Ruficoccus amylovorans: one gene and its partners. The main gene of each other region encodes a partner of the protein of the gene in region 3 in a complex. Links are inferred from orthologs where the notes say so. Each region holds a gene or a part of one and is shown on either strand. Other genes may lie near its edges.

The links.
Region 1: the proteins of H5P28_RS18240 (region 3) and nuoD are in contact, whole or in part, in a cryo-EM structure (PDB 6ZJN), measured with the Thermus thermophilus proteins. The link is inferred for Ruficoccus amylovorans from one-to-one orthologs. Residues at the interface, in WP_096411116.1 of Thermus thermophilus: Glu45, Ser46, Asn48, Pro50, Ala51, Gly52, Glu53; in WP_223903221.1 of Thermus thermophilus: Met26, Thr27, Asn29, Gly31, Pro32, His34.
Region 2: the proteins of H5P28_RS18240 (region 3) and H5P28_RS16325 are in contact, whole or in part, in a cryo-EM structure (PDB 7NYH), measured with the Escherichia coli proteins. The link is inferred for Ruficoccus amylovorans from one-to-one orthologs.

What each region holds. Positions count from the first base shown.
Region 1 is NZ_JACHVB010000052.1:182,080-186,265, reverse strand. What follows is about bases 1,333-4,186. They hold nuoD (NADH dehydrogenase (quinone) subunit D), read left to right. Parts: upstream 1,333-2,065; coding sequence 2,066-3,307; downstream 3,308-4,186. Other genes in these bases: nuoF (NADH-quinone oxidoreductase subunit NuoF), read left to right, coding at 3,880-4,186; H5P28_RS16350 (NADH-quinone oxidoreductase subunit NuoE family protein), read left to right, coding at 3,325-3,861; H5P28_RS16360 (NADH-quinone oxidoreductase subunit C), read left to right, coding at 1,432-2,058; nuoB (NADH-quinone oxidoreductase subunit NuoB), read left to right, coding at 1,333-1,432. Also shown: H5P28_RS16375 (IS1595 family transposase), read left to right, coding at 1-447; more of nuoB, read left to right, coding at 881-1,332.
Region 2 is NZ_JACHVB010000052.1:175,651-179,978, reverse strand. What follows is about bases 1,333-4,328. They hold H5P28_RS16325 (NADH-quinone oxidoreductase subunit J family protein), read left to right. Parts: upstream 1,333-2,534; coding sequence 2,535-3,122; downstream 3,123-4,328. Other genes in these bases: H5P28_RS16315 (NADH-quinone oxidoreductase subunit 5 family protein), read left to right, coding at 3,428-4,328; nuoK (NADH-quinone oxidoreductase subunit NuoK), read left to right, coding at 3,119-3,427; H5P28_RS16330 (NuoI/complex I 23 kDa subunit family protein), read left to right, coding at 1,881-2,426; H5P28_RS16335 (complex I subunit 1/NuoH family protein), read left to right, coding at 1,333-1,856. Also shown: H5P28_RS16340 (NADH-quinone oxidoreductase subunit G), read left to right, coding at 1-680; more of H5P28_RS16335, read left to right, coding at 684-1,332. UniProt on the Escherichia coli protein: NDH-1 shuttles electrons from NADH, via FMN and iron-sulfur (Fe-S) centers, to quinones in the respiratory chain. The immediate electron acceptor for the enzyme in this species is believed to be ubiquinone.
Region 3 is NZ_JACHVB010000063.1:85,466-93,333, reverse strand. Bases 3,294-6,289 are described here. They hold H5P28_RS18240 (NADH-quinone oxidoreductase subunit A), read left to right. Parts: upstream 3,294-4,602; coding sequence 4,603-4,977; downstream 4,978-6,289. Other genes in these bases: H5P28_RS18235 (diadenylate cyclase), read left to right, coding at 5,152-6,289; H5P28_RS18245 (cupin domain-containing protein), read left to right, coding at 4,131-4,460; metF (methylenetetrahydrofolate reductase [NAD(P)H]), read right to left, coding at 3,294-4,026. Also shown: H5P28_RS19835 (C1 family peptidase), read left to right, coding at 1-751; H5P28_RS18260 (type IV pilus twitching motility protein PilT), read right to left, coding at 939-2,105; H5P28_RS18255 (nucleoside 2-deoxyribosyltransferase), read right to left, coding at 2,253-2,948; more of metF, read right to left, coding at 3,127-3,293; more of H5P28_RS18235, read left to right, coding at 6,290-6,507; H5P28_RS18230 (carbohydrate porin), read left to right, coding at 6,675-7,868. UniProt on the Escherichia coli protein: NDH-1 shuttles electrons from NADH, via FMN and iron-sulfur (Fe-S) centers, to quinones in the respiratory chain. The immediate electron acceptor for the enzyme in this species is believed to be ubiquinone.

The DNA.
Region 1 (4,186 bases), on a different replicon or contig from region 3:
GGTGGCGCACGCAAGGGCAAGCGGGGCCGAGGTGCCGCAGGTAAAGTGGCTGTATTCGGCCTACTCAAGCGGGGTGGGAAGGTTTACACGGCGATTATCCCCAACTCGAAAACCGAAACGATCTTGCCGATCATCAAGCAGAAGGTTAAGCCAGACAGCATCGTTTACACCGATACCTTCCAGGCCTACAACGCCCTTGATGTTGGCGACTTCCACCACATGCGAATCAACCACTCAACCCTCTTTGCTGACAGACAAAACCATATCAACGGCATCGAGAACTTTTGGAACCAGGCCAAGCGCCACATGCGGCGCTTCAACGGCATCAAACCCGACAATTTCTATTGGTTTCTCAAGGAGTGTGAATGGCGCTTTAACGCAGGCAACCACAAACAGCTCCTCAGCCAGCTTAAACACTGGGTTCGAGACGCAGACAAACTCTCTTAGCTAGGTCAGCCCCTATTATTATTACGAGGCGTATTTCGTCGAACTGAAGGGTACGGGGGATTCAAAAGTGTCGTGGAGCAAGGCGTTCGCACTTCGTAACTTGCTAATAAAAAAGCCCTTCGGAGAAGGGCAGGACAGAAATTTGGCGGAGAGGGAGGGATTCGAACCCTCGGTGCAGTTACCCGCACACATCCTTTCCAGGGATGCACAATCGGCCACTCTGTCACCTCTCCATTCCGAAGAAGCGGGGAGTCAGTCATCGCGGCGGGGACGAGTCAATCCCAAAGCGAACAATTTCCCCAACTTGTTCAGGTGGCCTTGTGTGAACTATAAAATTGCCTTATGTTCAGGCTGTGTCTTGCTCAAGGCAGATAAAATTTTTAATTAGGTTTGATTCCGGGGGGAGTGCTCCCTAGGGAAGGAGGGGTTTTTTATGAGTTCGGAGGCTTCATACGGCTACAACAGCAAGGTAGAGGGGGAAGTCATCGTGTCCCGGTTGGATGCGGTGATTAACTGGGTACGCAAAAATTCGGTCTGGCCGATGCCCATGGGCCTTGCCTGCTGCGCGATTGAATTTATGGGAACGGCGGCGTCGCGATTCGACATCAGCCGTTTCGGCATGGAGGTGACACGTTTTTCCCCCCGGCAGGCGGACTGCATGCTGGTGGCCGGGACCGTCACTTATAAGATGGCCGAGGTCGTGCGCCGCATATACGACCAGATGCCCGAGCCCAAGTGGGTTGTCGCGATGGGGGCCTGTGCTTCCACCGGCGGGATGTACCGCTCGTACGCGGTGCTCCAGGGCGTGGACCGGATTGTGCCGGTGGACGTTTACGTCAGCGGCTGTCCTCCGCGCCCCGAAGCCCTGCTCGACGCCCTCATGAAATTACAGGATAAGATCTCGCACGAGCGTTCGGTCTCCAACCTGCTCAAGCGCGACATGCACCCGGCCCCCAAGGCCATCGCAACTTCGGCCTCCCACTGATGACGCCAGAAACACTGCTTCAAGACCTGCTCAAGCGCTTCGATTACGCCACCGAGCGGCCCAGCGCTGATGACCCGGCCATTCATGTGCCGACGGATAAATACGTCGAAATCTGCCGCCTCCTGCGCGACGAGATGCATTTCGACCTCATGACCGACTCCACCGGCGTGGACTGGGGGCAGGAGGCGAGCCCGCGCTTCAGCGTGCTGGCCCAGCTCTTTTCCACCCGGGACAAGCTTTATGTGCGCGTCGTCACGGACTGCGTCGGCGATGAGAACCCCGAAGTCCCCAGCCTGACTGGCCTCTTCGGTATCGCCAACTGGATGGAGCGCGAGACCTACGACATGCTGGGTATTAAATTTACCGGCCACCCGGACCTGCGGCGCATCCTCATGTGGGACAGCTATCCGTACTTTCCTCTGCGTAAGGAGTTTCCGCTGGCGGGGATCGAGACCGAATTTCCCGCTGCCGACGTGGCCCAGGCCGCGCCTGGTGCCAAAGTGATCGCCGCTCCCCAGATGGGCGGACCCTTCCACTCGCCCCAGAGCGGGGAAATGTCCGACCGCGAACCCCGGGCCGCCGACCAGAGCTGGACCGAACAGAAGGAGAAGCCCTCCGAGAGCTGAACCTACCATGCCGACCCAAATTAAAGAAATTGCCGTGGGCGACGTCGCCCGCCGGACCGCCGACCAGGAAGACGATTTTCAGGGCGAAACCATGTCGCTGAACATGGGGCCCTCGCACCCGGCTACGCACGGGGTGCTGCGGCTCAAGCTCGAACTCGACGGCGACTATATCCTCAGTTGCGACCCGGTCATCGGCTACCTGCACCGCGGGGACGAAAAGATCGCCGAGAACATGACCTACAACCAGTTCGTGCCTTACACGGACCGGTTGGACTATCTCGCACCACTGTCGAACAACGTCTGCTACGCCATCGCGGTGGAGAAGCTGGCCGGGCTCCAGGTGCCGCCGCGCTGCGAGACGATCCGCCTCATCTGCTGCGAACTGGCCCGCCTGGCCTCGCACCTGCTCGGCGTGGGCGTTTACGGGATGGATACCGGAGCGATGACGGTCTTCCTCTATACCTTTACCCAGCGCGAAAAGCTCTACACGCTCTTTGAAGAGCTGACCGGAGCGCGCTTCACCAACAGTTACACCCGCATCGGCGGGCTGGCCCGGGACATCCCCGAGGGCTGGCTGGGTCGCGTGAACGAGTTTCTCAACCAGCTCGGACCGGCCATCGACGAGATCGACAACCTGCTGACGCGCAACAAGATTTTCCTCGACCGCACGAAGGACATTGGCGTCATCTCCAAGGAGGACGCGATCAGCTACGGCTTCACTGGGCCGAACCTGCGCGCATCCGGGGTGGATGTGGACTTGCGCCGCGACCGTCCGTACCTGGGCTACGAGAACTACGATTTTGAGACGCCCATCGGCTCGGTTGGTGACTGCTACGACCGCTACCTGGTGCGTCTGGTCGAGATGCGCGAGAGCGCGAAGATCGTCCGCCAGGCCATCGAAAAAATGCCCGACGGCCCCTGGTACGCCGAAGACGCCAAGAAGATTTTCAAGCCGATGAAGGACAAGGTGCTCACCAGCATGGAGGAGCTGATCCAGAACTTCATGATCGTGACTGAGGGGCCGCAGATCCCGGCCGGCGAGGTCTATTTCGAGGCTGAAAACCCGAAGGGCGCGCTCGGATTTTACATTTGCTCGAAGGGCGGCGGGGTGCCCTTCCGTCTGCGCATTCGCGGCGCCAGCTTCTGCTCGCTGAGCATCCTTCCCAAACTCCTGCCCGGCATGATGATGTCGGACATCCCCGTTGTTCTCGGCTCGTTCGACTTCGTCATGGGCGAGTGCGACCGCTAAACGATTTGCTATTCATCATGGACCTTGCGCCTGAAACTCTGCAAAAAATCGAATCGCTCTTTCCGAAGTACCCGGACAAGCGCAGCCTGACGCTGCCGCTGTGCCACTTGGTCCAGGAGGACCAGGGCTACCTCTCGGATGAGGCCATGAAGTGGATTGCCGCCAAGCTTGAGATCGAGCCCATGAAGGTGCTCGAAGTCGTCAGCTTCTACCCGATGTTCCGTCGCAAGCCCATCGGCAAGGTCCATGTAAAAGTCTGCCGCACGCTCTCGTGCGCGCTCAACGGCGCTTACAAGACCTGCGAAAAGCTGGAAGAAGCACTGGCCTGCAAGCGCGGGGGCACCTCCGAGGACGGCAACTACACGATTGAGTTTGTCGAGTGCATCGCCGACTGCGGAAAGGGGCCTGTCGTCCAGGTCGATGACCGCCTTTACGAGAACTGTGGTCCCGAGCAACTCGAAGAGCTGATCGCCCGCATCAAGGAGGCCGCATCCGCCGACCCCGTAACCGCCCGCACTGCGCCCGAACCGGGCACACCAGCCTATAAAGGTTAAACATTTCTACGTATAGTAATGGCCATTCAGGAACGCCGAATAATTTACAAGCACGTCGATGAGCCCGGCTACACCGCGGACATCGACTGCTACCTGCGCAATGGCGGCTACGAGGTGCTCAAGAAAGCGCTCCAGGCCAAGCCCGAGGATCTGTGCAAGGAAGTCTTCGACTCCGGGCTGACCGGGCGGGGTGGGGCAGGGTTCCCCACCGGCATGAAGTGGAAGTTCCTCGACCGCAAGTCCGGCAAGCCCATCTACCTCGTCTGCAACGCCGACGAATCCGAGCCGGGTACTTTCAAGGACCGCCAAATCATTTATCAGGACC
Region 2 (4,328 bases), on a different replicon or contig from region 3:
AGCAGGCCATGTTTGGCAAGCTCGTCGCCAAGGAGCCCGGCTCGGTCACGTTTGTCAGCCACGCGGAGGAGGGCGACGGACGCCTGATCACCAACGACCGCACGCCGAATGTGCGCGGCGGCCTCGTTACCGGGCTGATTAACGAGCTTCCCGTGGCTCAGTTGGATCAGCTCCGCGCCCAGCTCGAAGCCGGTGAGGTAGCGACCATTGTCAGCTATGGCGAGGATCTCGTCGCGGCGGGCATCCCGGCCGACCTGCTGAAAAAGGCGAATGTCGTTTACCTCGGCACGCACCGCAACGCCACCACCGACCTGGCCCGCGTGCTGCTGCCAACGCTGACGGTTTTCGAAAAGACCGGCACGTTTATCAACCAGCAGTTCCGCCTGCAGAAGTTCTACCAGGCCGTGCCTGGCCCGGCGGGGCTGATGCCGGACGTGTTCGTGCTCGACGCCCTTCTGGCCGAGTGTGCCGGGGGCGCGCCCTGCCGCCCCACGCTGGGGCAGATTTGGGAGCACCTGAACGAGACGGTGGACATCCTCAAGGACGTGAATTTCTCCAAGATTCCCGAAACCGGCCTTCTGCTCGACGGCTCGGCATACGCCGACCTGCCGTTCTGCGAAGGCCCCGGCTGGCACTACGAGCCCAAGGCCGAACTGGCGGCAGCCACCGCTAACCTTTAAGTCATGGACTGGATCGATATCATACTGAAAGTGATTTACGCCGTGCTGGTGGTTGTCGTCACCATGACGATTGCCGGTTACTCCGTCATGGCCGAGCGCAAGATCGCCAGTTGGATCCAGGGGCGTATCGGGCCTAACCGTGCGGCCATTCCGGGCATTTCGGACATCCCCGTGCTCGGGCGCGCGCTGGTCAAGCTGGGCATTTTTCAGCTCCCGGCTGACGGCCTGAAGTTCCTCTTCAAGGAGGAGCCCATGCCCGCCCACGTAAAAAAGATTTACTACGTGGTGGCTCCGTGCCTGTCGCTGATCCCGGCGCTGGTCACGGTCGTGGTGCTGCCTTTCGGGGTGTACTTCATCGACGGGCAGGCCAATCCGCTGGTCCTGGCCGATGTCGATATCGGCATCCTCTTCATCCTGGCTATCAGCTCGCTGAGCGTTTACGGCATCGTGCTGGGCGCCTGGGCCGGGAACAGTAAATACCCCTTCTACGGCGGTATCCGCTCCTCGGCGCAGATGATCTCCTACGAACTGGCCATGGGCATGAGCATCCTGCCGGTGCTGATGTGGGCCAACGGCCCCAACGGCGGGGTGGGCGGCCTTGGCGACCTGACGCTGTTCAATATCGTCACCGCCCAGCAGGACCTGTGGATGGCGTTCTGGATGCCGGTCCCGGCCTTCATTTACCTGACCGCGCTTTTCGCCGAAACCAACCGCCTGCCCTTCGACATGCCCGAGACCGAGACCGAACTGGTCGGCGGTTTCCACACCGAGTACGGCGGCTTCAAGTTCGGCCTGTACTTCACGGCGGAGTACGCCCACATGGTGGTCGGCTCGGCGGTGTTCACGCTGCTGTTCTTTGGTGGCTGGCAGTTCCTGCCAACCTTCGGCTTCCTGCCGGATTGGGTGGCCAACCCGTGGGCCTCGTGGGGCTGGATCGGCTCCGTCGTCAGCGTCATTTACTTCCTCGTCAAGATGTACGCCCTGATGGTTTTCTTCATCTGGGTGCGCTGGACGCTTCCGCGCTTCCGCTACGACCAGGTTATGACCATCGGATGGAAGTACCTCATTCCGCTGGCCCTCGTGTGCATCATCTTCTACGCGATTTTCATCGCCGCCTGGGATACTTTCGTGACGATCGACAACGCCCCCGCCATCATCGACCGGGCGCTTCCCTAATCACCCAGGAACTTCTCATCAGCCATGTCCAAAGTCGTCGAACGCAAACCGCTCACTTTCTTTGAGAAGACCTACCTGCCGCAAATCCTCGGCGGGCTCAGAATCACGTTAAAAAACTTCTTCAAGCCGAAGGTCACGCTCCAGTACCCGGAGGAACGCCCGCCGATCCCGGAGGGCTACCGTGGCGTGCCCACGCTGGTGAAGGACCCCAACGGCCGCGAAAAGTGCGTCTCGTGCCAGTTGTGCGAGTTCGTCTGCCCGCCGAAGGCCATACGCATCACCCCGGGCGAGATCCCCGAGGTCAGCGAGACCGCTCACGTGGAAAAGGCCCCGCAGGACTTCGAGATCAATATGCTGCGCTGCATCTACTGCGGCATGTGCCAGGAAGTCTGTCCGGAGGAGGCGATCTTCCTGCAGGATATTTATTCGCTGGTCGGCACCTCGCGCGAGGAGCTGGTTTACCACAAGCAGAAGCTTTACGAGCTGGGCGGTACGCTGCCCGATGAGCACTACAAGTGGGACAAGAAGAAAGAGGCCGCCGAACGCGCCGCCGCCGGAGGCCATCACTAGGACTAATTAACTGAATCTGAAGGGATTTTGACTTGAAAGGGCAAAGCCGATACTGAGACTTTCACAGCTCGCCGGACCACGGTCCGCGGGCGAGAGGGACGCTACGCTATGCATGACTTTTTCTTTTATCTGTTTTCCGCGCTGACGGTGTTGGCCGCCTTATTGGTGGTGATCAACCCCGATGCGGTGAACAGCGCCGTTTTCATGATCGTGAGCTTCGTGGGCACGGCTGCGCTGTTCCTGCTGCTGGACGCCTTCTTCCTGGCCATTCTCCAGGTGCTGGTGTACGCCGGGGCGGTCATGGTGCTGTTTTTGTTCATCATCATGCTGCTCGATGTCGAGCGCTCCAGCCGCCTCCGCCCGGACACGATTTCGGTCGTCGCCTCCGTGGTGGCTACGTTGCTGCTGATCTTCGGGATGGCCTACCTTTTCCTGACCGGTCCGGATGCGACGGCGACCGCCCTGGCCGCCGCCCCCGATGTCCCCGGCGCGGCCAACCCGATGGGCTATGCCACGGCTTCGCGGGCCTTTGGTTACGGACTTTTCACTAAATACATGCTGCCGTTCCAGGTCTCGGGAATCCTCCTGCTGGTGGCCATGATCGGCGTGATCGTGCTGAGCAAGCGGCTGGGCGGCCCCGGATCGGGTGCCCCCTCGGCCAGTGAAATTCGCAAGGCGGAAGTGAGGGAATCATGAGCGGAGTCGGACTCAACGCGTATCTTTTCGTGGCGGGCCTGCTGTTTGCCCTCGGGTTTTTCGGGGTGCTGCTGCGACGCAACACGCTGGTCATTTACATGTGCATGGAGCTCATGCTCAACGCCGTCAACCTGGCGCTGGTCGCGTTTTCGCGCTACAACCAGACCATGGACGGCAACCTGTTTGTCTTTTTCATCATCACGGTGGCAGCGGCTGAAGTCGCTGTCGGGCTGGCCATCATCGTCGCCCTTTACCGCAAACGCCGGACCGTCCAGGTCGAGGAACTTAACGCCCTGAGCAACTAGATGAACCCTCTGGAACTGCTTGCGATCATTCTGCTACTCCCGCTGGCCTCAGCGGGGATAATCTGCCTGTTTCTGCGGCGCGGGGGCTATTGGGCCTCGGCGGTGTCCGTGGTGGCTGCTCTGGGCATCATGGTGCTGAGCTTCGTCTTCCTGCTGCGGTGGGATGGTCAGACGATCTCGGGCTCGATCCCGTGGCTGCAACTCGGCCAGGACTACAGCTTCGAACTGGGCTTTCTCTTTAACCACGAGGCGGCCACCATGCTGGCCGTCGTGGCCTTTATCGGCTTCTGGATCCACGTCTTCAGCGTGGGCTACATGGACGACGACAAGGACAAGGGCCGTTTCTTCGGCGGTCTGTCGATCTTCATGTTTTCGATGCTGGGCATCGTGCTCTCGGACAACCTGTTCATGGTGTTCGTGTTCTGGGAACTGGTCGGCTTCAGCTCGTACATGCTGATCGCCCACTACTGGGATCAGGACTACGCCGCCGCCGCCGCCAAGAAGGCCTTTATCGTCAACCGGGTGGGGGACTTCGGTTTCCTCGTCGGGATCGCCTGGGCCTACCACTACTACGGCACGGCGGACATCTCGGCCATCACCGCGCAGATTCAGAGCGGGCAGAGCGGTGTCGTCACCGGCATCGGCCTGTGCCTGATGTGCGGCTTCATCGGCAAGAGCGCGCAGTTCCCGCTCCAGGTGTGGCTGACCGACGCCATGGCGGGCCCGACTCCGGTCTCGGCCCTCATCCACGCCGCCACCATGGTGGCCGCCGGTATCTATTTCATGGTGCGGGTGTTCTTCCTGCTCTCGCCCTTTGCGCTGGAGTGGATCCTCTGGTCGGGCGCGATCATGACGGCCTTCGCCGGTTTCTGCGCCCTGGGCCAGACCGACATCAAAAAGA
Region 3 (7,868 bases):
TTTTGGCACCCGTCCGCAGCTTCAGGAGCGGGTGGACCTGCGCCCGGAATTTCAGGAGATGGGCCTTTACGCCAAGAGTCAGGGGCGCCGTCCGAGTTGCGCGGTTTTTTCCGTGGTCAGCGCGCTGGAGTACCAGCAAGGGCGTAACAGCGGGGAGCCGCGCCGCCTCTCGGAGGAGTACCTGATCTGGGCCACCCGCAAGTCTCTCGGTCTGGCGCAGGCCCGGATCGTGGATGGCGAGGAGATGAGTGGCGACGCCGACCTCGGCTTTAACCTGATGGAGGTGGTACAGGCCTTGCGGGCTTACGGAATCGTCGAGGCGGAAGAGTTGCCGAATACCTTTGGCCAGTCGATGGCGCAGATCGAAGACCCTTCGGCGGAGGTGGTGGAAAAGGCTCGCAACCGCCGCCGGGTGGAGGCGTACTGGGTCAGCGGACGTACGCCGCAGGAGCGGCTGGACGGGATTTTTCACCTGCTCAACCACCAGGTCCCGGTCGTGGTCGGGATGGCCTGGCCGAACTACGCGGCGGTCTCACGTTCACCGTTGATCGACGACCAGAGCCCGCGGGCGGGGGCCGGGCATGCCGTCACCCTCGTCGGGTATAAGTGCGAGTCGGGACGTCCCGAGGACGCGCTTTTCCAGTTCAAGAACTCCTGGGGGCCGCGCTGGGGCAATGGCGGCTACGGCTGGGTTTCGTGGAAGTACCTCCGCGACAACCTGCAAGGCGCGGTCTTCCTCGACTGCGAGTAGGGCAAGATTTCCCGACTCTCAAACTCATAGAGCCCCTTAAATAAAGTTGTAGCCGCCACTGAAAGAGCGAATGGCTTAACGGTTAAATGGCTAATTGTTGTTAACTACATTCAGCATCCAGCAATTAACAATCAGCCATTTAGCCATTCAACTATTGTGGACACAATAGTTGTTAAAACGCTTATCCCTACGCAGGCGGGAGGCGGTCAACGATGTCGTCGCGATTGGCGTGCATGATGGCGTCGGCGCGTGAGATCAGGCCATCCTCGAAGAGGTTGAGCAGGCGCCGTTCCATCGTGACCATGCCGTGTTCGCCGCCGGTTTCGATGGATGAGTAAATCTGGTGAAGCTTGTTCGTGCGCAGGAAATTGCTCATCTGCGCGGTGTTGCGGAAGACTTCCATCGCCACGAGCCGGCCGTTTCCGTCGGCGCGGGGGATGAGCTTCTGGCTCAGCACGTAGCTCAGGCTGAAGGAGAGCTGGGTGCACAGCTCGCGCTCGCGGGCGGTCGGGAACATGTCGATCAGGCGGGTCAGCGCCCCGAGACAGTCGCGGGTATGCAGGGTGGAAAAAACCAGGTGCCCGGTTTCGGCGGCGGTCAGGGCGAGCGAAGCCGTTTCCAGGTCGCGGATTTCGCCCACGAGGATGATGTCAGGGTCTTCGCGCAGGGCGCTGCGCAGGCCCTCGGGGAAAGAGTTGACGTGCCGGCCCAGTTCCCGCTGCGAGATGAGCGAGCGGTTGCTCTTGAACATGTACTCGACCGGGTCTTCCAGGGTGATGATGCGCTGGGAGCGGCTGCGGTTGATGGTCTGGATCAGGCTGGCGATGGTGGTGGACTTACCGCTGCCGGTGACCCCGGAGACGATGACCAACCCTTGCCGCATGCCCACGATCCGCTTCCAGACCAGCTCGCTGGGGAAGCCGCACTCATGCACCTCGGGGATGCGCGGGGGCAGCAGCCGGATGACGGCGGCCAGCCCGTCGTTGTCGCGGAAGGCGTTGATACGAAAACTGTAAATGCCCTGCTCAGTCTCCAGCCCGTAACCGCAGTCGATGTCGGCCATCGGGTTGTCCTGCATGACCTTGCGGTCGTTCTCCGGGAGCAGGGGGTAGATGAGGGCTTCGCTCAGTTCCGGGGTGACGATTTCGCCCTCGTGAATGGCGTGCAAATCCTCGTCCATGCGGAAGCGCACCGGCTCGCCCACCTTGAGGTGGAAGTCCGAGATGCGCGGGATGCCATTGGTCATGTACTCCGGGTCGATGGCGCTGGCCAGCAGGTCGATGATGCTGTAGCGGGTGTCGTTGGCGCGATAGACCTTTTTTTGAGGGTCGTACATGACGGGGGGCGTGGACATGGAGAGGGAAAACAACGCCGGAGCCGTGCTGGTTGCACGACGTGGGCTTTTTAGAGAAGGGTTGGTCGGTAAGGTTTTGTAACTGAAAGTAAATATATCACTTCGCGGGGAAACGCTCTTTTGGGGAGCGCAAGTAGCCCTCTTTGGTCACGGCAGCAGCCCGCGCTTGCGCTTGCGCTGGAGGGCGTTGCTGAGGACCTGGCGGATGTGTTCAATATCCTCCCCGAAGCCGGGCATCTGCACCAGCCAGGCGTAAACGGCCTCGGCCTGATCCGGGGTCATGCGCGAAGGCGTTTCCAGCACGCGGTCGAAGGCGTCCACGACCGCCTGGGCGATGACGCGTACGAGGGTCTTGGCCACGTCGGAGCTGCGGCGCTCGATCAGCATGTCGGCGGCCTCGGTCAGCGGGAACTCCTTGAAAATGTTCTGGTAGATGCTCATGGCGTCGATGATCTCGACCTCGGTGCGCGGGTAGAAGCAGGCCATGAGGTTCCAGGGGTAGTCTTTGGCGTCGCCTACGCCGGTGCGGAAGTCGCTGCGCACGATGACGGTCGGGATGTCGGCGAATTTGGCCATCATGTACTCGACCACGGTGCCCGAGTCCAGGTCGTCCCCGTCGAAGCAGAACAGGGCCAGGTCGCATTCGAGCAGGTTGAGCAGGTTGTAGTCGCGAAGCTGGCGCGGGGTGCTGCCCGGGCGGGCCAGATTCTGGGGCAGGACGCTGCAATAGCGCTGGTCGGACAGGTCGGAAATCGCCTCGGCCAGCAGCGCGTTGCCAGCGAGATCCTTGTGGGTGAAAAGCTCTCCGGCGAAGTAGATATTCAGTGAGGGTGTGTTGGCCATAGGCCCTTACGGATGGCAGGTGCGAGCTCCGGAAACAACAAAAAAACGGCCCGGCCAGAAGGGCGCTACTGGCCGGGAAAAGCTGCCCAGTGCCTATGGGACGGACAGAGACGGTACGGTTGTGAGCGGATTCTATCTCCCAAGGGCGTACCGGCCCCCCGCCGTGAGCTGGGCTTGCTCAGGCGCGAAGGATGCCGTCGTTGTGGAGCGCCTGTACCAGGTCGATGGCGGAGGCCGAACGGTTGAGGATGTAGAGGTGGACGCCGGGTGCGCCCGCTTCCAGCAGTTGCTTGACCTGCTCATGTGCCCACTCCACGCCGACGCGGCGCTCGGCGTCCTCGTCTCCGGCGACGGCTTCGAGGCGGCGGACAAGCCCGGACGGGAGCTTCGCCTGGCAAAAGCCGCAGAACTTCGTCACCTGATCGAGCGAGAGGGCCGGGAGGATGCCGGGGATGATCGGCTTCTCGATGCCGAGGGCACGGCACTTGTCCACGAAGACGAAGTAGTCGGCGTTGTCGAAAAAGAGCTGTGTCGTGATGAAGTCCGCCCCCTGATCGACTTTGTGCTTCAGGTGCGCGAGGTCCGATTCCAGGCTGGGCGCCTCGGGATGCTTTTCGGGATAGCCCGCCACGCCGAGGCAGAAGTGCGGGAAGCGTTCGCGGATGAAGGCCACCAGCTCGGAGGCGTGGGCGAGGCCGTCAGGGTGGGGCTGGAAGTCGGTTTTGCCCTTAGGCGGGTCGCCGCGCAGGGTCATGATGTTGCGGAAGCCTGCCTGCTGGAAACGCTCCAGCATGGCGGCCAGCTCGTCTCGCGAGTGGCCGACGCAGGTCAGGTGCGGCATGACCTCGAAGTGGAACAGGTCGCGCATAAGCTCGCCATACTCGAGCGTGCGTTCGCGGGTCGAGCCCCCGGCCCCGTAGGTGATCGAGACGAAGTCCGGCCGGAAGGCCGACAGGGACTTGGCCGTGCGGAGCATCTGGCGGGCTCCCTCCTCGGTCTTGGGGGGGTAGAATTCGACGGAAAAAACGGGTTCCCCCGCCGTCAGCATGTCGGAAATGGCGCGACCAGGTTTGTTCATAGACGCATCAACGTATCTTGATGTTATGATGTGTAAAGTGATAAATGGCGTTGACCCTGTTTTTCAGTCGTCAGGGGGCAGGCAGGAAGCATAAGCACATCCACATGGACCGGAGCGAGAATCTTTTGCACGATTTACCGCCGGCGTTGCCGGACGAGGTGACGGACGTGCTGCTGCGCGGGGCGGGAAGGTTCCGCCTGGAGCGGATTGTGTCGCATGGACAGGCTTCGCCGCCCGGTTTCTGGTACGACCAGGACGAGCACGAATGGATATTGCTGGCCGAGGGTGGGGCGGGACTGCGCTTCAAGGATGAGCCCGCCGTGCGCGAACTGCACCCTGGCGACCACTTGCTCATCCCCGCGCACCGGCGTCACCGGGTCGAGTGGACGGCTCCTGACAAGGCCACCATCTGGCTGGCGCTATTCTGGCAGTGACGGGGGAGGAGGGCGGTCGGTTATTTGTCTGCCCGATGGGCGGTTGTGCTGCCCGACGTGACAGTCCCGCCCCGCATGAACGCTTACTTTTTGACAACAAAGTGACTTGCCAAGGCCGGACGCTTGCTATGGATTGAAAATCATGAGCGTCGAAGCTTACGTTCCCGTCCTGATCCAGATCATTCTGGGCGTGGTTATCGCGTCCGCAATCATCGTGGCCAGCCATATTTTCGGCCAGCGCTCCCGCGGGAACTACATCAAGGATGCCGCCTACGAGTGCGGCCTGGTGTCCACCGGAAAGTTCCACCCGCGTTTCGGGGTGAAGTTCTACGTGGTGGCGATGCTGTTCATCCTTTTCGATGTGGAGGTCGTCTTCCTCATCCCGTGGGTCCTCGTCTATCGCGAGTTCATCGTGGCGCAGATTCCGATTCTGCTCCCGGTGCTTTTCTTCCTGTTTATCCTCGCGGTCGGGTTCCTCTATGAGATGAAAAAAGGCGGCCTGAAATGGGAGAGATAGCTTAAGGCTGGCGGATGGCAGATACCCGGGGACGAAAAAACGACGGTTTTCGCATGACAGGGCAGGGCCCGGCTCAGCTTTGGTTTGAGCTTCCTTCCGCCCGCATGCGTGTCGGCATCCTGATGCCTGCGTCCGAACTCTCCGTTTTCACTGCCAACCCCTGATTCTCTCTCCATGCGCCTGGATCGTTACATAGCGAAAAACCGGATCATCGACATTGTCAGCCGCGACCTCGAAGGCGCGCTCAAGGAACTGCTGGAGGTCTGTGACCTGCGCGGAGAGAAGTTTGACCGCAAGGAGCTGCTCGAAGAACTGCTGGAGCGTGAGAAGACGATGACGACCTACCTCGGCAGCGGCATCGCCCTGCCGCACGTGCGCATCGAGATGAAGCGCCCATACCTCTTCGCTATCGGGCGCTGCCCGGACGGGTTGGAGTTCGACGGGCACGGCGAGTACAAGGAACTGCGCCTGATCTTTCTCCTCCTGGCCTCCGAGCGCGAAAAGTCTTACCTGAACGTCCTCGCCTCGCTGGCCCGGACCTTTCAGGAGCCCTCCATGGTCGAGCGCCTGACGGCCTCGCCTGACGTGGCCACGCTGCGCAAGAACGTGGCCGACGCCTTTGGCCGTCCCCGCGATCAGAAGCGGACCAAGGACAACAAGTTCAACCGCCTCATCCTGCGCGAGGCCGTCAAGATCGCCACCGGGGCGAAGTGCTCAGCGGTCATGGTTTTCGGAGATACCTTTGCCGGGGGCGTGGACGCGGCGGACGATTTTGGCGACTTCAAGACCCTGCTCGTCACGCAGTCGGCCTCCGAGATGACGCAGGCCAAGCGCGCCTTTAACGCCATCATCCCGGTGCGTGCCTTCGGTTTCAACCGCCTCTCGCAGTTGCGCAGCGCCATGCTTATCGGCCTGACGCGCGGCCTGATCAAAAGCAACGAGCGTCTCTGCTGTGTCGGCGGCATCCCGCAGAGCAACCAGTTCGACACGCTCGTGGTGGTCGATGTGGAGCGGGAATTCCAGTCGGTCTTTACCCGGCAGAGCGACATGCTCCCCAGTTCGGTCAAGCCCGAGGTGCTGGAGCGCGTGCTGGGCATCGCGACGGAGCTTTCGGTCGAGGGCCGCGAGGGCAAGCCCATCGGCACGCTTTTCGTCATCGGCGAGGCAGAGAAGATCAAGCCCTACACCAAGCAGCTTGTGCTGAACCCGTTCCAGGGCTACGAGCGCGAGGAGCGCAACATCCTCAATCCGTTCATGGACGAGACGGTGAAGGAGTTTTCGTTTATCGACGGGGCCTTTCTCATCAACGGCGACGGCGTGCTGGAAGCGGCCGGGAGCATGGTTCACGCCCCCGACTTTCCCAAGGAAATGCCCAGTGGCCTTGGGACCCGTCACGCCGCGGCCAACGCCATTTCTGTGGCCACGGATTGCATCGCGCTGGTCGTCTCGGCCAGCAGCGGGCAGGTCACGCTTTTCCGGCGCGGACAGATGCTTCCGCTCATCGTACGCTCGCACTCGAACAGCCTGTAGCGGGGGCTGTTGTCATGCCGGACGGATACGATTTCTCTTGATTGGTAAGGGGTTAGCTCCTTATCTATAAGCCAGCGCATGAAATGCGATAACCCCATGATGGCGTCTGACTTTGTAATGCCCTGTGTCGGTGCCGTCTCTTGCTCACCCCAACCCCTTAACGACCGATGCCTTCCCCTACCTGTCTTGCTCGCGGGCTGTGTGCATGCCTGCTAGGACTGACCGTCTCGCCCGTTCTTCACGCGGTGGACAACTACAACTCCTCCACCGAAAAAATAAACGAGAACCTGACCCACTTCTCCTCGGAAGCGGAGAAAAACCGCCAACCCGAGGAGGACATGATCGATGAACTTCAGGAGCGTCAGTACCTGCTCGGCGACACCGGGGGCTGGCGCGAAGACCTGGCCGATTACGGGCTGGCGATTGACCTGAGCTTCGCCATGAACCTCGCGGGTAACCCTGTCGGTGGCGACAGCCGGGGCTTTACCCAGCTCAACAGCACGGGGCTCAACTTCGGGGTGGACCTCGAAAAGCTGGCCGGACTGGAGGGGCTGAGCTTTTTCAGCAGCCTGTCGGTGCGCAGTGGCACCAGCCTGACGCTGAGCCACATCCACAACGTGATCAACGTCCAGCAGCTTTACGGCAACGAGAGCTATCGCCTCGTCAACCTCTACCTCGAACAAGTCCTGCTGGACGGGCACTTCTCGATCAAGGCCGGGCGCATCGCGCAGTTTGACGACTTCTCGCATTCGGACGCCTTCGCCTACTATATGAACAACGCCTTCGACGGGCAGCCGGTCGGTTTCTTTTTCATGGGACCGTTCACGGCCTACCCGGTGACGACCTGGGGCGCGCTCATCCGCGGCGGCGTTCCCACCGGGCAGCATGACGGCTTTTACGGCATGGTCGGTGCCTATGGGGCGGACTCGAACCAGGCCAATGTGGACAACCACGGGACGGACTTCACCTTTAACTTCGACCAGGGCGCGAACATCATGGGCGAGCTGGGCTACAAGCTCAACTGGTCAAAATACTCCTCCGGCCTGCCCGGTAAATACGCGCTGGGGGCGTGGATGTTCACCGGACCCTTCACTACGAACAGCGGCGGCACGACCGACAACATCGGGGGGCTTTACTACTTCATCGAGCAGAACCTCTACCGCGAGGGCGTGCCCGAGCAAGTGCCCAACTCCGAGCGCATGCAGGCCCGTCAGGTCTGGGGCCAGTCAGAAGGTTTTATGGAAGAGATCCAGGGGCTCTACTTCTGGACCACGGGCCAGTTCAACCTCAGCGACGACGTGAACCAGGCCGACCTCTTCGCCAGCGCCGGTCTCTACTACCGGGGGCTGCTACCGGGACGC